Lacibacter sediminis: one gene and its partner. The protein of the gene in region 1 interacts with the protein of each later gene in a pairwise test. Links are inferred from orthologs where the notes say so. Each region holds a gene or a part of one and is shown on either strand. Other genes may lie near its edges. The genes, in order: ligA and H4075_RS18380.

Region 1 (10,131 bases):
TTCACAAACTCTTTTGCAATACGTTTCAGATTGTATTCGGGCCTGCGGGGAATCAATTTTAAAAACTGATCACCCGGAATACCTGCAATATGTTCTTCCACCAACGTATTGCCATCACACAAATAATGCACAGGGTTTGGCGATAAGAGCTGCTCCAGCTCCAGACCATAAATGCGTGATGCGTCAGCCGTTTTGATATAGAAGTAATCGTACACATCATTATACTTGTTTACGATCTTGATACGATATGGATGCGAATTGCCAAACGTGCAGTAATCGATGCGTTCAATGTAGAGGTGGTTCAGCGCTTTTAGATCACCTGCAGCTTTTAACTTGGCATAGATCACTTTTATATGATCGTGTACTCTTGTTATCTCCGACTGCGGATAGATCACTGTTTCCCAAAGCGTGTCTTTCCCAAACTTATCAAGCAACGGGATTGATTCTGCATAATACTTCAGATCGTCGTAAGATACAGGCAGCGTTAATTCCTGGTGATACAACCGCAGGTACTGGTGCAAGGGTTCGCTAATGGGATAAAATATTTTTTTGCGGCTGATCATGGTACTTCGCTTCAGGCTTCAAGTTACTCAAACTTTCGTTGCAGCGATTGTGGCTGCATCTGATTGATGTCATTACAATCTTCTTGCAAGCACTACCTGGTTTTTAAACCGTTTTACTTTGCCCTGCAGATTAAATACTTCTGTAAAGATCACATACGGACCGAGTGGTAACTGTTGCAGTTTATCATTCAAGCCATCCCAGCGAAAATTGCCTTGCTGGCTGCAAATGGCATTTCGTTGCAATGCTTTTACAGGACGGCCGGCAGCATCAAACACCGTAATATTCATTACATAACCTGTTTCAGGAAAACGATAAGTGATGGTGAGGAAATCATCGGTGCCATCATTGTCAGGAGAAAATACTTCGGGCATTGCTGTTACATCCCCTTGCACCTGCAGATCTAAACGGAATTGTGAGTTTTGATAACCAGGCGTTCCGTATCCCACATCTTTTGCAGCACTATGCCAGTTGTCTTTGTTTTGTGTGTCAGCATTTGGATCGATGCGTTCTAATGCTACTCCTTCACTATTGCTGATCAAAGCGAAATGCCATTTATCATCATAAGCTAATTCATCGATCACAAGTCCACCGTTATCAGTTAATACCACATTGCCTTTATCATCGGAATAAGAAGGCATGGAAGAGAGGTTGAGAAACGCTGAGAGATTTTTTGCTATGAATTGTCGTTTTACAGTTGCTTCATCTTCACTCAGCACAAGATATTCGCCGGGGAACATCGCTCTGTCGGTTGCAGTTAAAGCCCGCATGTTGGCAATAGCTCCTGCACTGCTCCGGTTTGCAAGTAATAATGTTTTTAAATTGATGATCTTATTGCTGCGGTTGTATATCTCCACATAATCGGTGCCATCACTTGTTGGGTTAAATAGAACTTCATTAATGATGATATCATTTGCAACAGCAGCTGAACTAAGTCCCAGCTTTGTACTATTAAATGCAGTGATACTGTTGCCGCTGCAATCTTTTACATTGGAAGCAGTAACGGTATAAACTGTTCCCGACTGCAATTGACTATTTACTGTAAGTTGAACGGTATTGAAAAGCGGAGCAAGACAAACTGCTGTAACAGCTGTGCCAATGCCATTGCTAAATTGGTAGTTGGCTGCAGTTGCAGCCGAAACACTATCTAACGATTCATCAAAAGTTAACAGTACAGTGCTGTTATCAATTGCAAAAGCCCTGATCAAAGCAGGAGCTGTTTGATCATTATTAATCCCATCAACTGAATTTTTTATCCCTGGTGTACCGCCTCTTGTATCAATACTTGCACGCCAGTTGTTTGCAGCGCTGCACGGATTTTTTGTATCAACCATTTCCAAAGTCCAGCCACCATCACTCTTCACCGCATTGTTGAACCAACTGAGATTGTATTCTACTGCATGAATAGTTGCACCGCTGTTACTGCGGATGAAAATCGTTTCGCCAGTATTATCCAATGAAGGAAAACTTGTAACAGCAAAAGTGCGGCCATACTGTTGCATGGTTACAGCTGCAGTTGTTCCGCAAATGATGGCACTGCTATCCGGTTGTAATAAAAAGTTAGGCAATGGTCCACTCACTCCATTTGCATCACCCACCCGCCAGTTTTGTAAGTTGATAGCTGATGTGGCAGTGTTGCGTATCTCGATCCATTCAACATTCGGCAACCCGATTTGTGGTGTGGGATCACTCATGATTTCACTGATGACGACGCTGTATTTGTTTTGGGTGAAAGCGTTTGCTTGCAGCATCAACAAACAAACAATTGTTATAAGGAGTTTAGGTTGCAGCATGTACTTAAAAATAACATTAATCAAACGATTGCGTAAATACCTCGATGAAAATTCTAAAAACAATTTGGTGAAACGCTCATTCAGCTTTACTTTTGACCCTCATGATGACAATGAAACATACAAAACGCACAAAGAAACAGTTCCGCAAGGGAAGGTAACATTGTACGTTGTGTTGTAAACATAATAACAGGCCTTCCCGAAACGGAAGGCCTTATTTTTTACCCCCATCTGATGCCCTCGTCTGATGGATTTATTAATCAAACAAAAAAATTCTGTCAGACGAGGGCGTCGGACAGAAACAAAACAAAAAACAAAATGAAAGTTGCAGTAGTTGGCGCTACAGGTCTTGTAGGAACCAAAATGTTACAGGTATTAGCAGAAAGGAATTTCCCGGTTACTGAATTAGTTCCCGTTGCAAGTGAACGTTCCGTTGGTAAAGAAGTTGAGTTCAAGGGAAAGAAATACAAAGTGGTAAGCATGACCGATGCAATAGCTGCCAAACCTGCTGTGGCTTTATTCAGTGCCGGTGGTGGTACTTCAACTGAGTGGGCACCAAAGTTTGCAGAAGCCGGTATTACTGTGATCGATAACTCCAGTGCATGGCGCATGGACCCAACAAAAAAATTAGTAGTGCCTGAAGTAAATGCTGATGTGTTAACTGCAGCAGATAAAGTGATTGCTAACCCTAACTGTTCTACTATTCAGATGGTGGTGGCCTTGCAACCACTGCATAAAAAATACCAGATCAAGCGTGTGGTTGTATCAACGTACCAAAGTGTAACAGGTACTGGCGTAAAAGCCGTTGATCAGTTGTTGAATGAACGTAAAGGTATTGTAGGTGAGATGGCTTATAAATATCCAATTGATCTGAATGTGATTCCCCAGATCGATGTGTTTTTGGAGAATGGGTACACCAAAGAAGAAATGAAAATGGTGAAAGAAACCTGCAAGATCATGGGCGATGATTCCATTCGTGTAACAGCAACAACAGTGCGTATTCCGGTAATGGGTGGTCATAGCGAAAGTGTGAACGTTGAGTTTGCAAATGATTTCGATTTGAACGAAGTAAAAGCATTGCTCAGCTCTGCTCCTGGTATTGTGGTAGTAGATGATCCTGCTACACAACAATACCCAATGCCGATGGATGCACATGAAAAAGATGATGTGTTTGTTGGTCGTTTGCGCAGAGATGAAACACAAGCCAATACATTAAATATGTGGATCGTTAGTGATAACCTGCGCAAAGGTGCGGCAACCAATGCTGTGCAAATTGCAGAATACCTGCAGGGCAAAGGTTTGTTGTAATGGTCGGCACGGCCAGCGGCTGTCAGAACATAAAAAAACTTAACAAAAAAGAGCGCTTCAATTGAAGCGCTCTTTTTATTTCTGGGGAGATACTGTTATTATTCACCTGTATGCAATCCTTCATTCAAAAACTGCAGTAACGGTTGCAGCGTTTCAAAATTGACGCATACTTTTTTTACCAGGTCTTTCGATGTTAGATCAGCATCAGAAAAGTTTTGCATGGCGATCCAGCTTTTCAATTTCAGATATTCAATGGCGGGATTATCAGCTTCATAACCTTTTGGTGGTCGTGCCAATTTCAGATCACCTTCAGTTGACAGATCGCCAAATACCGCTTTGAATTTTTTGTTGCTGATGATCTTCTGAAATTCTTTCCAGTTATAATCAATTTCCTGGCGCACGTTTTTTAAAAAATCAGGTGGCGGTACATATAAACCACCTCCTCCAAACGCAGCACCCGGTTCACAATGAAAGTAGTAGCCGGCTGTCATTCCTTTTTTGCCGTCCTTATTCATGTAGGCGCCCATGTTTGTTTTGTAAGGACTTTTATCTTTACTGAAACGAACATCCCGGTTTATACGGAAGATGCAATCTTTTGCAGCAAGATGTGCAATGGAAGGATCTTTCTTCCCATGCTTTTCTATTACTGTATCAATAAACCCAACAAAATCTGCTTTGGCAGCATCGTAAGATTTTCGATTTGCATCGAACCAGGGCTTATTGTTATTCTTCTTTAAGTCTTTTAAAAATTTGAGTGTGGAAGTTTGCAGCATAAAATAAGGTTGTAGTGAAGATGCAAATTTGCATAACCAAACAATACTATGCTAAAATAGTTCTGTGAAGATGTGAGTAAGTAATCAGAAATCAAATATCTGCAATCTTAAACTGCTCCCCAGTTTTCACCGCTTCTTATTCTGTACAAAGTCATTTCACTTACGCTGTACTTTTTCGCCAGTTGTTTGTAGGTAACATTGCGGTTGGGATCCTGAATGATCTTTTTGATCGTCTTTACCTGCAGCGGAGAAAGCTTCAATCCTTTTTGCGTGCTGCTGCGTTCTTTCTGTAATTTTTTGTAAGCGATCTTTTGAGGGCTTTTTTGTTGATGAGCTGACATTTGTTCCAATGTTGCCCATTTCAGATTAGCAGCACGGTTATCTTTTTTGTTATGGTTGAGATGAATGACAAACTTGTTTTTTGTTGATTGTTTCGCACAAAAAAGTTTTGCTACTTCACGGTGCAGGTAGATGGTTCCTTTGTTATCTGCACGATGCAGGTTTAACGTACGGTAACCGGTTGTAATGGAACCGTTGAGTAATTTTCCATCTTCTGAAATATCAGAAGAATAACTTGCACAACGGCCAAGATTTGAAACTGCGTATTTGCGACGTAATTGTTTCCAACCGGCAAATTGCAATTGTTTCCATTTTTCTCCGGGAAGTTTCTTGATCATACGAAAAGATTGGAGATACTAAATATACAACAGCAAACCCTGTACCTGCAAGTGAAATCCTATATTAATTTTTTAACAGTGCCAGGAATTCTTCTTCTGTTATAATTTTTATGGTGCTTATTTTTTTCGCTTTTTCCAGTTTGCTGCCTGCATCTTCACCCACTACAAGATAATTTAATTTTGCACTCACGCCACTCAATATGCTTCCACCATGTTCTTCTGCCATTTGTTCTGCAGCACTTCTCTTCAAGGTAGGCAATGTTCCTGTAAATAAAAAAGTAACACCCGTTAAATTACCTTCATGTTTACTTTCTTTCTGCTCATTCTTTAATTGCAAGCCAAGTTCTTCCAGTTCTTTCAATAGTTGCAGGTTCTGTTCGTTGCTGAAAAAATCATGAATGCTTCCTGCAACTCTCGGACCAATATCTTCCAGTTGTTGTAATTCTTCCAATGTTTTTCCGGCAATATCCAGCAGATGTTTGGTTGAATTGGCTAATGTCTTTGCCGTTGCTTCACCAACAAAGCGGATACCTAATGCATAGATCAAACGGAATAACGGTTGCTTCTTTGAATTTTCAATTGCTGTTTGCAGATTATCAACACTCTTTGCGCCGTAACCTTCCAATCCTTTGATCTTATCATAGGGCAAACGATACAACGATGGAATATCTTTCAGAAAGCCGAGCTCATAAAACTTCCGCACATTCGCATCGCCCATGCCACGAATATCCATCGCATCTTTGCTGTTGAAATGAATGATACGTTCAACCACCTGCGCTTCACATTGATAATTATTACAACGCCACACAGCTTCTTCTGCTGGTTTTACCAACACACTGTTGCAAACCGGGCAATGGGTAGGGAAGATGATCTTTTCTTCTTTACCTGTACGCAGCTCAGCCATTGATTTAACGATGTAAGGAATTACATCACCCGCACGTTCTACCAAAACTGTATCGCCCAGCATCAGGTCTTTCTCTGCAATAAAATCCTGGTTATGTAAAGAGATACTCGTTACCGTTACACCGCCAATAGCTACCGGATCGATCTTGGCAACAGGTGTAACTGCACCTGTGCGGCCAACCTGGTATTCAACTGCACGGAGCTTACTGGTTCCCTGTCTTGCTTTGAATTTATAGGCAATGGCCCAACGTGGGTGATGACTGGTCATGCCCATTTGATCCTGGAGTTGCAGATCGTTTACTTTGATCACCATGCCATCAATTTCGTAAGGCAGTGTATCCCGCTTCTGTTCAAATTCATTACAGTAGTCAATTACTTCCTGTATGCCTTTGCAGATCTTTTTTTCTTTTTCAGGACTACGGAAGCCAAGCTCCCACATCATTTTCAATGCACCGCTGTGCGTGTGTAATACATCATATGTTGATTGCTTCCGATCAACCATTGCTACGTAACCAACATGATATAAAAATGCTTCAAGATTTCTGCGGGCAACTTCTTTTGCATCTTTTATACGTAAGCTGCCGCTGGCTGCATTGCGTGGATTGGCAAGCGGCGGCAAATTTTCTTCCGCTAATTGATCGTTATAGGCTTTGAAATTTTTCTTACTCATCAATATCTCACCACGTATTTCAATTTGTTTGATGGCGAATTTCGAAAACTCTGCTGACAATGGAATGGAACGAATTTGTCGAACATTGGTAGTGATCTCTTCACCTTCTGTTCCATCGCCACGTGTTGCAGCCCGAACCAGTTTATCATCTTCATAAATAAGTGAAATGCTGGCACCGTCAAACTTTGGCTCAACGCAGTATTCAATATGATCAAGTCCGCTTGCTTCTTTCGCTTTGCGGTCCCAATCAATAAGATCATCAGCATCATAAGAGTTTTCAAGACTGAGCATCGGAACAAGATGCTGTACTTTTTTAAAATCATTTCCCAACCCTTTTGCTACACGTTGAGTAGGTGAGTCGCTTGTAATGAGCGAAGGATTGGCAGCTTCGATCTTTTCTAAGGCTTTGTATAACTGATCATATTCAAAATCGCTGATGAGCGGATCGTTCTGAATATAATAACGATATTCATGGAAACGCAGAGCATTTCTCAGTTCTTCGATTTGTTCTTCACTGAGAGATGAACTTTTCAGTTGATGCAGCAAGCTTGTGGTGCTTTGCTGCAATTGCTTGGTATTATCGGCTGAATACATAAGAAATAAAATCAGACGGTAAAAATACAAGGATGAAGGACAAAACAAATTAAATTCACTTACTCATCTTAGAACTTCCATTTGTCCGGCAGAATAACCACAAAACATATTCATTTATACAGGTATAAACAATCTTTGTTCTTTTGGGTTATACCAGCACAACCATTTATTATGATCCGACTGTTTCTTCTTTTTGCCGTAACGATTGTGTTTTCACAATGTAATTCCAAAACTGAAGTTGATACTCTGCTTATCAATGGAACAGTGTACACGATCGATTCTGCTTTCTCCAAAACTGAAGCAGTGGCTGTAAAGGATGGAAAGATCGTTGCTACGGGCACAACTGCTGATCTGCAAAAAACATTCAGCGCCAAAGAAGTGATCGATCTGCAAGGGAAATTTTTATACCCGGGCTTTATTGACGCACATGCGCATTTCTACCGTTACGGGCTTGGATTGCGTACAGCTGATCTTACGGGCACTACCAGTTGGAATGACTGTTTGAACTGGTTAAAAAAACACGCTGCCGAACACAGTTTGCAAAAAGGTGAATGGCTGATTGGAAGAGGTTGGGATCAAAACGATTGGGAGGTGAAAGAATTTCCCGTGAATGATTCGTTGAATCAATTATTTCCTGATAACCCTGTTTTGCTGACAAGGGTTGATGGACATGCTGCAGTTGTGAATGATCCAGCATTGCAGCAGGCTGGTATTTCAGCTCAAACCAAATTAACAGGTGGTGATATATTTATTGCAAATGGAAAACCAACGGGTGTGTTGATCGATAATGCAATCGATCTTGTATCAGCAAAAATTCCGGCAGCAACAGCCGAACAAATTACAGAAGGGTTACTGGCAGCGCAGAAGAATTGTTTTGCAGCAGGCTTAACTTCTATTGTTGATTGCGGCTTGGATTATACGGATGTGTTGAATATTGAAAAAGCAAATAATAGTGGTGCACTGAAGATGCGCATGTATGTAATGTTGAGCGATGCAAAGAAGAATTATGAGGCCATTTTTGAACGTGGTAAAATAAAAACTGATCGCTTGAATGTTCACAGCTTTAAAGTGTATGGTGATGGTGCTCTTGGTTCAAGAGGCGCCTGTTTGCTCGAGCCATATGCAGATAAACCCGGACATAAGGGTTTCTTATTAAGCAATCCAGAACATTTTGATTCAGTTGCAGCACTCTTGTATGCAAAAGGTTTTCAGATGTGTACACATGCGATTGGCGACAGCGGTAACCGAACCATCCTTAACATTTATGGTAAGTATTTAAAAGAAACCAACGATCTGCGTTGGCGTATTGAACATGCACAGGTGGTGAATGAAAATGATTTCAACCTGTTTGGTAAGTATAGTATTGTACCAAGTGTACAGCCCACTCATGCAACCAGTGATATGTATTGGGCAGAGCAACGTTTGGGACCCAAGCGTGTAAAAGGCGCTTATGCATTTAATGATCTGTTGAAACAAAATGGCTGGATTCCATTGGGAACAGATTTCCCGGTTGAAGATATTGATCCACTCAAAACATTTTACGCAGCGGTGTTTCGTAGAGATGCAAAAGGATGGCCTGAGCAAGGTTATCAAACAGAGAATGCTTTGTCAAGAGAAGCTACATTGCGAGGCATGACCATTTGGGCCGCACGTTCAAATTTTGAAGAAGCTGAGAAAGGAAGTATTGAGAAAGGAAAGTTTGCAGATTTTGTGTTGCTTGATAACGATTTGATGACAGCAACATTTGAGCAGGTGTTGAAAACAACCGTGCTCAAAACTATTTGCGGAGGCGAAACGGTATTCAGCAAAAATTAATAAACAGCTTCGTTCCTGAATTCTCTTGGCGTACTGTGTTTCTTTCGTGCAAACACACGGTTGAAATAAGTGAGCGATTCAAAACCAGCACTGCGTGCAATAGAAGAGATCTGTTTATCCGTTTCAATTAATTGATAACAGGCATAGCCCACACGCAGATCGTTCACATAATCTGAAAATGTTTTACCTGTCGCTCGTTTGAAAAACTTACAAAATGCACTGGGTGAAATGTTGATGATGGAAGCTGCATCATTAATGGTAATTGGCTTCGCAAAATTCTGTTCAACATACGTACATACCTTATTAATACGAGGCTCGCTGTTTTTAGCTTGGGAGATATCATACTCAGCTGATGCCAGTTTTCTTCCTTTTTGTTGCGATAACTGATTCAGGAGATCGATCAGCCCTGTAATTTTTTCAACACCGGATTTACCGGGTAGTGACAGTATTAAATCTTTAAAAGGTTTGCTGTTTTTAAAATGAAGTCCGTGCCGGCAGCTTTGTAACAGCCGCTTGATGTTTTCGAATTCCGGTAAACCGGTAAAGCTGTTGAACAGGGAGCCCGAAAACTGGATCACCACAAAATCGCAGGATTTATCCTTCACTTTTTTATCCGATACCCATGTATGTGGCAGGTCGGGCCCGATCAGCACCAGATCCCCTGGTTCAAATTCCTCATAACTGTCACCCACGATGCGTTTGCCCGAAACGTTGATCTTAAACGTGAGTTCATATTCGGGGTGATGATGCCAGTAAAACTCAAGGTAGGGCAGGCTCATAGGATAAGCTACCAATACGGGCTTATCATTGCCGGGAACAATTTTCTCGAGTTCTGCTTTCATACTAAAGATGCAATTACAAAAGTAAAAATAGGATAAGTTGGCAATATAGTGCCAGAAATTGGAATTTTAGTTCAATTTGAGGCCACTGCCTTAGTCTAGTTTTGTGTGAGTTTTGATTGCGGAACTGAAGAGGGTATTGATTTAGCGACCGGCTGTTGTATAAAAAGACTGAGAATCTTTCTTACTGATTGCAATCAC
Region 2 (10,584 bases), 4.0 Mb from region 1 along the record:
TCACCAATACATCCCCGGGTTTGATATCGATGGATTTGCGATCTGCAGCCGAACGCTTCGCAATATATTTTACTTTGTAAGGCTCATCATTTTCGAAGATGATACCTGTTTCCATGGTGGCACTGTTCAATGCAATATTTTCATCATCACCAAACGTACCAAAACCCTGGTGCGATGAATTTAGTTCACCCAACAAGTCATTCAATAACGTGCGCAGATCAGCACGACTATTGAGATAAGGAAGAAACTGTTTGTAATATTCCTTTGTTTTCTTCCAATCGAGTCCATGGAATTTCTCATCATAATAACCTTCTTCCATGCCGGCCCATGTTTCGTAAAACATCTGGTTGAATTCTTCCTGCAGATTACGACGGAACGTGTAACCAATACTTACAGGATCAAGACGATTGGCATCAAGATTCAGTTTTGCAATAGTTCCGTTTGACAATGCATAAAACTTATCGCTCACTTCAATTGTTTCAAAACCAAAAATATTATCAGTGCCTGCTATCTTCTCTGTCTTGTTTTGTTCAAATGGTTCAATCACTGTTTTCCAGATCGCATTACGACCCTCTCCATGATTACTTACAAACAAAACCGTTGTCTTCTCTCCTTTCTGATACACATTAATTAGATACTGTGCACCAAGTGAAGGGCTGATCTGCTCTAACCTTTCCATCAACAGATCGGTATCAACTGTAATTACTTTACCAGAATCTGCGTTTGGACCTTTCGCATCTTTCTTTTCTTCTTTGAACAGTTCATTATACTTATCTAAACGATAAGGCTCATCTAATTTCTCTAACGCAATACGATACACTTTCGCATTGGCCATACCAAATGGATAAGATGGTTTTAAGCGTTGTGAAACGAAGTAGATATATTTTCCATCACCAGACCATACCGGACTGTTTTCTGTTACACCTGAATTGGTAAGATTGGTTGTTTTATTATTCTTGATGTGATGAATAAAAATATCTTCCTCAAAATTTCTACGTGCCGTGAACAATACATATTCATCGTTGGGTGAAAAACCGGGATCACTGTTTTGAAAAGCCCATAGCTCATCCTTTACAATCGTTTTGCTTTGCAGTGTTTTCAGATCAAGTAAACGCACTTCATCACGGCCGCTGAGATAAACAACCATTGTCCGCTTTTTATTTTGAACAAGACTGCGGTTGTTTCGTTTATCCGTTGTGAGTTGTTTTACTGCACTGCTGCTGTCGGCACGAACAGTAAAGAGATTTGTGTAGCCATCATCAGTTTGTGTAAAGAGCATTGTTTTATTATCACTCATCCATCTTACTTCACGAACACGCTCTGCTGAACCACGGTTGATCTTCTGTACAAATTTTCCATCCACATCACTTACAAATAATTCACCACGTGAGATGAACGCCAGTTTCTTACCGTCGGGCGACACATCAAAGGCCGAAATATTTCCACGCACTTCGTAATCCTTTTCTTTTGGCAATACATGATTACGTACAATGGAAATAGTAAGTTTCTTTTCTTTATCGCTATTTACATCATAGACCCATAATTGGTAGTCTTTTTCAAATACTACTTTGCCTCCATTAGCATTTACTTGTGGTGTTTTAATGGAAGAAGAAAAACGGGTAAGTGCTTTTTTCTTTCCATTATCAAATGTGTAAAGATTGTACTCACCGTTTGCCTCATCAGAAATATAAAATACGGTTCCTGTTTTGTCGATGGTGGCAGCAAAATCTTTTCCTTCCCAGCTTGTGTATTTCTTATGTTGTTTTGTTTTCAAATTATACGATTGTATGTCGGGGTTGAACGGACCTTTGTAACGCTTACGTTGCGATTGACTAATACTTTCCCAGGTATCGTTAAAAAATACCTCACCGCTTGTTGGATGTTCAACAAGGTTATGATCATACTGGAAAAAATTACTCCCAAATACACGTTGTGGGGTGCCACCTGCTGCAGCCACTTTAAAACCAGCCACCTGTCCCATACGTCCACTATTAAAATAAATGCTTTTGCTATCCCAGCTCCAGCTTGTCACATCATCGTTACCGCTGTGGAATGTAATTTGTTTTACATCTCCTCCATTCAATGGCATCACAAACACATCAGCGTTTCCGAATTGTCGCCCGGTAAATGCGACCCACTTGCCATCGGGTGAAATACGTGGCGATGTTTCGTAGCCCTGCATAGCTGTTAGGCGTGTTGCCTGTCCATCGCTGATGTTTGCTTTCCACAGATCGCCTTCAAAGGCAAACACAACTGCCTGCCCATCGGGAGTAAGTGAGGGGTTTGATAAAAAATGCGGTATGCTTTGTGAAAAAGCAATGTTACTGATAAGGAATAAAAAAAGAACCGAATACAGAGACTTCATAACTGATGGTATTTATCTTGAAAAATACAAAACAACAACCATTGAACGGTTCAAAATGAAGAAAGGTTGATGAATGGTGAAAAACCGCTCATCAACCTTCTTTATCAGTGTATCAACTGTATTACTTCTTTGGATCTTCTACCTGGTATTCTTTCAGGTGACGATATAACAAAGTTCCATTTTCAACTTTCACCAAACGATACTCCATGAACGTACTGTCAGCATCATAAAAACCAATGATGCAGGAAAGATCATCAGCGCCTTTCTTTAATTCAGGCTTTGGCATAATGCCCATGTTCGGCAAAGTGAAGATCTTTTCACTACTTGCATCTTTGAATGAAAACTTCACTTCGTAATTAAGCGATTCTTTCTGTTCGAACAATTGTACTTTAAACTTTGCTGTGTCGGCACCGGCAGTATATTCTTTTACTGCTGCAGGATTTACAGTTGCACGCTCTTTTACAAACGGTTCATTGTTGTTGGGGTTCTTTTCGCCACAAGCGGCCAATGCAAAGAGCGCAATAACGACTACTAACTTCTTCATTCTGTTTTGAATTTAAGGGTGATGCGGTGAGTCACCGCAAGTTATATAACTACATTGATCATTTTATTCTTCACGTAGATGATCTTTTTTGGTTGTTTACCATCAAGCCATTTCAACACCACTTCATTATTTAAAATAATTTGTTCCACTTCTGCTTGTGTGATGCTGAGGTCTAAGGTTAACTCTGTTCTTGTTTTACCATTGATCGCAACCGGGTAATCTTTGGTTGATTCAGTAACATACTTCGCTTCAAATTTCGGGAAGCTTGCATCAAGAATAGAACCACTGTTGCCTAAAGCACTCCACAGCTCTTCACTCACATGCGGCGCATAAGGCGTTAATAGAATAAGCAACTGCTCCAGAATTTCCTTCTTATAACATTTCAAATCGCTCAATTCATTTACGGCGATCATGAATGTACTCACACCGGTGTTAAAACTGAAACGTTCTGTATCGTCTTCAATTTTCTTGATGGTCTTGTGTAATACTTTTAACTCAGCATCTGTTGCTTTGTCGTGATTCCACACCTGACCTTTCACTTCATCGTAGAACAATCGCCAGAGTTTTTTGATAAAGCGATGAACACCTTCAATACCTTTTGTATCCCAAGGTTTGCTGATCTCAACAGGGCCGAGGAACATTTCGTACATGCGGAAGGTATCTGCGCCGTATTTGGTTACAAGATCATCCGGATTCACTGTATTGAACTTACTCTTGCTCATTTTTTCAACTTCAGAACCACAGATGTATTTACCATCTTCTAAAATAAATTCTGCATTTGCATATTCGCCGTTACGCCACTTTTTGAAAGCTTCAATATCAAGTTCAAATCCATCCACAATATTTACATCAACATGCAACTTCGAAGTAACTATTGAATTCGAAGCGTTCTGAATTGATTCACTACTTGGGGCTACAGATTTTATATATCTAATTCTTTCGATAACATTATCAACATCTATCTCCATTAGTTTTTTATAAATACCTTCTGAGATAAATACTGGCGCATGATTTGAAGATAAATCGCCACGCAACATTGAAACACTGTCCGGAAAAAGCAATCGATATACAAACCTTGAAGAGCCCTGTATCATCCCCTGATTCACCAATTTCTTAAACGGTTCATCATAACCAATATGCCCAAGATCGTACAAGGCTTTCGTCCACATGCGGCTGTACAATAAATGCCCCACTGCATGTTCTGTTCCGCCAATATAAATATCCACCTGGTTCCAGTAATCACTTACTGCACGGTCGCAAAATGCTTGGTCGTTATGCGGATCCATATAGCGTAAGAAATACCAGGATGATCCTGCATAGCCGGGCATCGTGTTCGTTTCTAATTCTTTCGCCACCCACTCCGGAATATTTGCCAATGGACCTTCACCTTCAGGTCCGGGAGAATAGCTATCAACTTCAGGTAATAACAGCGGCAACTCGGTTTCGTTTAACGGATAAGCAGTACCATTCTTCCATTGAATAGGAAATGGTTCGCCCCAATAACGCTGACGGCTGAACGCTGCATCACGCATTCTGTAATTTACTTTTCGTGTACCAATGCCCAATTCCTCCAGCTTACCAATTACTATTTCAGCAGCTTCACGCATCGGCGTACCATTTAAGAAACCACTGTTTTCAAGCGTTGCATCTTTTGTTGCGTTTGCATCTTCACCGTTGAAATGTTTGCCAATGATATTGGTGATGGGAATATTAAAATGCTGTGCAAATTTGAAATCACGATCATCGCCGCAAGGCACCGCCATAATTGCACCTGTGCCATAACCCGCCAATACATATTCACTTATCCAGATCGGAATTTCTCTTCCATCAAATGGATTCACTGCATAGGCACCGGTAAACACACCGCTGATCTTTTTCTCCGCTTGTCGCTCACGCTCACTGCGGCTTTTTACATAAGCAATGTATTCATCAACAGCTGTTGTTTGCTCAACAGATTTAATTTGATCAACTAAATCCAACTCCGGAGCAATCACCATAAAGTCAACACCAAAGATGGTATCGGGCCTTGTTGTGTATACTCTTAACTTTTGATCATGATTTTTTATTGCAAAATCAATTTCAGCGCCGCTTGATTTCCCAATCCAGTTTGTTTGCATTTCCTTCATGCTTTCGCTAAACTCAATACGCTCCAAACCTTCCAGTAAACGATCGGCATATTCGGTGATACGCAAATACCATTGACGCAATTTCTTTTTCACCACCGGATGTCCACCACGTTCACTCACACCATTCACTACTTCATCATTCGCTAAAACAGTACCCAATGCTTCGCACCAGTTCACTTCGCCATAGCCGCAATAAGCAAGGCGGTATTGCATAAGAATATCCTGCTTTGTCTTTTCATCAAAAGCTTTCCACTGTTCTGCAGTAAATGAAGTAATCGGGAATTGGGAATGAGGAATTTGGTGTGTTGCGTTACCTTCTTTTTCAAAAGCTGCAATCAGCACCTCAATCTTTTCGGCTTTGTTTGTTTTACGGTTGTAAAAACTATTGAAGAGTTGTAAGAAGATCCATTGTGTCCATTTGTAATAACCGGCATCGCAGGTGCGCACTTCACGATCCCAATCGTAACAGAAACCAATATTATCTAACTGTCTGCGGAAATTATTAATGTTCTGATCGGTACTAACGGCCGGGTGTACGCCATGTTCAATCGCATACTGCTCGGCAGGTAAACCAAATGCATCGTAACCCATCGGATGCAATACATTAAATCCTTTCAGGCGTTTGAAACGGGAATAAATATCGCTGGCAATATAACCGAGCGGATGACCCACATGCAACCCTGCACCGCTTGGGTAAGGAAACATGTCCAACACATAAAATTTTGGTTTCTCACTTACGTTCGAAACCTTGTAGGCACTTGTATTGATCCATTGCTGTTGCCATTTCTTCTCAATTTCTCTGAACTTGTATTCCATGCTTATAAAATATCGCTTGACTTTTATTTAATCTTTAAATCTCAAAACATAACTCGTAAACACTCTTGTATACAGCATTTTTTTGGCTGAAACCGAACAGAAGTAAGCTGTTTAGCGGGCCACAAAAGTAATGAAACAGGCCCAAAAGAAAGCCCCTTCCGTGAAGTATGGAAGGGGCCACTATGCAGTTTCTTTATTTTACCAGCCTTTGTTTTTTGAGCTCATCGCCATAAAGCCGCTGAAACTCCTGTGCCGCTTTAGCCAGAACAGGCATCAATTGACTCGCATTAACTCCCTGCCGCAAACTGAATTGACCGCCATAATCTGTGTAAAATATTTCCGCTCCGTCTTTTTTAACTCCAAATACCTTTACCTGCAGGTTGGGAATATCATATACACTGATCTCTGCATCCGGACCAACAACAGTTTTGATGGTATTCAGATCATTGGCAATTGATTTGCCGGCGAGCCCCGCAATACTCCACCCTTTTTCATCTTTATTCAGCTCCACAACGGTAACAACACGATCGCCTGCAACTAATGGGAATATTGTTGCCATCTCTCCTTTCTTGATCCCTTCAAATGAAGATGAGGAATCGGCAGTAAGTAATTTTTCAAAATCAATATTTGATTGTTTTACCGCAGCACCCGGTTTTGCTTCCTGCAATGCCTTTTCATCCACACCAAGCGAAAGCCCCTTGCTTGTTCTGATGATCGATAGCAAATCGCTCTTTGCTTTATCAATCGCTTCGTTTTCTGTTGCATAATATTTTGGTGCGCTCTGGCTCATTCCTTGCTTCTGATCTTTACAACCAATAACTGTTGTGATAATAAGTAAGGTAGCCACTTTTATATAGATACTTGTTCTCATTGTTTGTTTTTTTAATTATGAATGATAACTGATAATCTCAACGGACGATTATGGTTTTGCAATATTGTACCATGTGTTCCAATGTGTAGCGGTACCGGCAGGGTCTGCATATTGTTCATACGTAATCAATCTTTCTTCGCCGGCACATGGTGCCCACGGATCGTTTAATACGAGATAATTGGTTGTTCCAACAGTAATGTAGCCTTTAATGACAAGAACATGCCCTACCACACCGGGAGTTCCGTAAGCATAACCCATTGGTTTTTTGCTGCAGTATATCTGCTTACGCATATCCTCCCAGGAGCGTGCTGTTTGCGTTTCAGAAAAAGTCATGCCTACTTCTGTAAGCATTAACCAGCCGGGACGGTTACAGGAATCTGTTTTAGGGCATGCTGCTCTTCCCTGGTTGTTACAACAATCAGTTCTTCCAAAGCGTTGATTTGCCAGATCGCATTGATTGACACTGATACCAACGTGCTGTGCCAGCATTTGTGTTGTGGCGGCCCAACACCAGTTGTTTGTTTGTTGTGGACGCAGCGTGTTAGCTACCGAACCAATAACTTCGGGTTTACAGCAACTGCTGATAAAGAGAATGAACAGGCCCAATGCCATCAGGTGAGTGTGTTTTTTCATGTTAACATGTTTTAAATGATTAGATGTGTTTGTTAAAACTTATATAACAAACTAATCATATAAAAATAGAAACACTTCACGTCCGTTACAATACCCTGTTCGTAGTATTACTCTTAAATACGCTATTTTTGTCACTGTTTCAAAGTGATAAAACAGTCACAACAGAACTTACATTAAATCAACAAGGCATGGCGCAACAACCGAACAAAGCATCAATGAAACGTTCTAAACCATCATACCTCTACAGTATTATTGGTGTGGCACTGGTGCTCTTCATCCTCGGTGTTTTAGGATGGATCTTCTTAAATTTTCAGAAAGTGGGTACCACCCTGCGTGAAAACATACAGTTTCATGCATGGCTGAGTACGACCAATAAAAAATCGATCGATAGTTTAACCTCATATGTGGCAGCACAGCCTTACGTAAAATCTTCGGCCTACATCAACAAAGAAATGGCGAAGGAAATTTATAATAAAGACGGCAATGAGAGCTGGGATAAGATCCTCGACGAAAATCCTTTGCCCGAAAGTGTTGACTTTTATGCTAAGTCGGACTATGTGCAGAAAGACAGTCTTGATAAAATTACAGCCGACCTGATGACCCGTTTCCCCGGTGTGATCAGCGAGGTACAATACCCCGAAGCCCTGGTAACAACGCTTAACGATAGGGCACAGAAAGTGGGTATTGTTTTACTGATCGTGGCTATTTTGCTGAGCGCCATTGTGATCGTATCGATTGATACCACCATTCGACTGGCCATGTTCAGCAACCGTTTTCTGATTAAAACCATGCAGATGGTGGGCGCTACCCGAGGCTTTATTGCAAAACCCATGAATGTTAGGGCGATTATCAATGGACTCATCAGTTCGGGCATTGCCATTGCAGCCATTTGGGCGGTTATTACCTGGGCTGAAAGCTATATTCCGGATATGAAGGCGCTGCGTGATCCAAAGATCTACCTCATTCTATTCGGTTCCATTATTGCGATTGGTGTGGGCATTTCGCTTTACAGCACGCATCGCAGTGTGATGAAGTATTTACGTATGAAACTAGACGAGTTATATTAAGCCGTTAGCCGATAGTGGTTAGTGGCTAGTAAAAACTACCGGCTAATGACTATCGGCTATCGACTAACAGCTTTTCCTTATATTGCATCCCTCAAAACAAGACTATGAGCCAGAAAAAAATAGCAACCATTTTTACCAAAGAGAATTACAAGTGGATGGCCATTGGTGCTGCCGTGATCATTCTTGGTTTTCTGTTGATGATTGGTGGCAAAAGTGCCGATCCAAATGTGTTTAATAAAGACGAAGTGTACAGCTTCCGTCGTATTACTTTGGCTCCGCTCCTCATCATTGGTGGTTTGATTATTGAGATCTATGCCATCATGAAAAAACCAAAAGACTAAGCAATATAATTTGAAGATGAGCCAATTCAAAAATTTGAAAATTGATTTCGAATTTTTGAATTGGCTTTTTCGTTTTCAATTTAACCTCATTTTCAAATTTTCAAATTAGTTGTGTGAATACAATTGAATCCATCATCATTGCCATTGTGGAAGGTTTAACGGAATATCTTCCTGTTTCTTCCACCGGCCACATGATCCTTGCTGAGCGGCTAATGAATGTACCTGCTGATAATTTCACCAAACTGTTTACTGTTGCAATACAGCTTGGTGCCATCTTAAGTGTTGTTGTGTTGTATTGGAAAAAGTTTTTCGATTTTAAACGCTGGGAGTTTTATGCAAAACTGATTGTTGCAGTAATACCTGCATTGCTGCTTGGTTTTTTATTCAGTGATCAGATAGATGAGCTGCTGGAAAGTCCGTTAACAGTTTCTATTACATTATTGATTGGGGGTATTATTTTGTTGTTCATTGATAATGTGTTTAAGCAACATACCATCAGCGAAGAAAAAGAAATCTCATTTGGCAAAGCATTCATGATTGGTTTGTGGCAATGTGTGGCGATGATACCGGGTGTAAGTCGTAGTGCTGCCAGCATCATCGGTGGTATGCAGCAAAAACTTACACGACCGTTGGCTGCTGAATTCTCTTTCTTTCTTGCAGTGCCAACCATGGCAGCAGCAACAGGCTATTCGTTATTCCTGAAAGACTGGAATGAAAATGGTGTTGATGTAAAGGGTTATGATCTTATTCTTTCTTCAACTCAATACACACAGGCTTTTATTATTGGTAACGTAGTTGCTTTTGTGGTGGCGATGCTGGCCATTAAATTCTTTATCGGCTTTTTACAGAAGCATGGATTCCGTTTGTTTGGCTGGTACCGAATTATTGCGGGCATTATCCTGCTCATCCTGTTTATGACGGGCTACCTGAAATAGCATTTCGTTTAATTATCCTATTTTCATACAGGCAGTCTTTCCTGCCAACCAAAAACCATCTGTATGCAGACTGCTTCAAAAAAAATTGTAAACGGCTGGGCCATGTACGATTGGGCCAACAGTGTTTACAACCTGGTGATCACCACCACTTTCTTTCCTGCTTATTATGCCGCTGTAACAGGCATCAAAAATTTCCCCGACGGTATCAAGTTGTTCGGTAGAAATTTTGTGAATACAGAATTGAAAGATTACGTGTTAGCAACTGGTTTTTTACTGATCGCATTACTATCGCCTATTCTTTCATCTATTGCCGATTACAAAGGGAATAAGAAGAACTTCATGCGTTTCTTCTGCTATTTAGGCGCAATCAGTTGTTCGCTCATGTTCTTCTTTGATAAGAACAATGTGATGCTTGGTTTGGTGTGCTTCATGTTTGCAGGCATTGGCTTTTATGGCTCACAGGTATTTTATAATTCATACCTCCCGGAAATTGCTGCGGAAGAAGATATGGACCGCATCAGCGCAAAAGGATTTACCATGGGCTATATCGGCAGTGTGTTATTGCAGATGGTTGGTTTTGCATTGGTAGTATTTATGAAAGAAGACCCATCACTTCCATTAAAAATCACTTTCCTGCTTGTGGGTGTTTGGTGGGTTGTCTTTGCACAAATTCCTTTCAGCCGTTTACCGAACCGCAGTGATAAAAGCGAACGTAAACTCAAGAAACATGTATTGGTGAATGGGTTTCATGAATTACAACTTGTGTGGAAACAGGTTATCAAAATGCCGGTGCTGAAACGCTTTTTAACAGCTTTCTTTTTTTACAGCATGGGTGTACAAACTGTATTACTCGTTGCCATTGATTTTGGTATTAAGATCCTGAATC

The links.
Region 2: the proteins of ligA (region 1) and H4075_RS18380 interact in binary tests that used the Escherichia coli proteins (3 or more experiments, as listed by UniProt). The link is inferred for Lacibacter sediminis from one-to-one orthologs.

Annotation. Positions count from the first base shown.
Region 1 is NZ_CP060007.1:294,971-305,101, forward strand. The notes cover bases 4,726-7,677. They hold ligA (NAD-dependent DNA ligase LigA), read right to left. Parts: upstream 7,277-7,677; coding sequence 5,174-7,276; downstream 4,726-5,173. Other genes in these bases: H4075_RS01395 (NUMOD4 domain-containing protein), read right to left, coding at 4,726-5,109; H4075_RS01405 (amidohydrolase), read left to right, coding at 7,448-7,677. Also shown: H4075_RS01375 (hypothetical protein), read right to left, coding at 1-563; H4075_RS01380 (lamin tail domain-containing protein), read right to left, coding at 636-2,312; H4075_RS01385 (aspartate-semialdehyde dehydrogenase), read left to right, coding at 2,670-3,659; H4075_RS01390 (DUF2461 domain-containing protein), read right to left, coding at 3,758-4,432; more of H4075_RS01395, read right to left, coding at 4,540-4,725; more of H4075_RS01405, read left to right, coding at 7,678-9,091; H4075_RS01410 (AraC family transcriptional regulator), read right to left, coding at 9,088-9,933. UniProt on the Escherichia coli protein: DNA ligase that catalyzes the formation of phosphodiester linkages between 5'-phosphoryl and 3'-hydroxyl groups in double-stranded DNA using NAD as a coenzyme and as the energy source for the reaction.
Region 2 is NZ_CP060007.1:4,313,610-4,324,193, forward strand. The notes cover bases 2,751-6,155. They hold H4075_RS18380 (leucine--tRNA ligase), read right to left. Parts: upstream 5,852-6,155; coding sequence 2,951-5,851; downstream 2,751-2,950. Other genes in these bases: H4075_RS18375 (hypothetical protein), read right to left, coding at 2,751-2,909; H4075_RS18385 (hypothetical protein), read right to left, coding at 6,045-6,155. Outside these bases: H4075_RS18370 (S41 family peptidase), read right to left, coding at 1-2,365; more of H4075_RS18375, read right to left, coding at 2,487-2,750; more of H4075_RS18385, read right to left, coding at 6,156-6,722; H4075_RS18390 (C39 family peptidase), read right to left, coding at 6,771-7,355; H4075_RS18395 (cell division protein FtsX), read left to right, coding at 7,484-8,422; H4075_RS18400 (DUF3098 domain-containing protein), read left to right, coding at 8,527-8,763; H4075_RS18405 (undecaprenyl-diphosphate phosphatase), read left to right, coding at 8,877-9,698; H4075_RS18410 (MFS transporter), read left to right, coding at 9,762-10,584.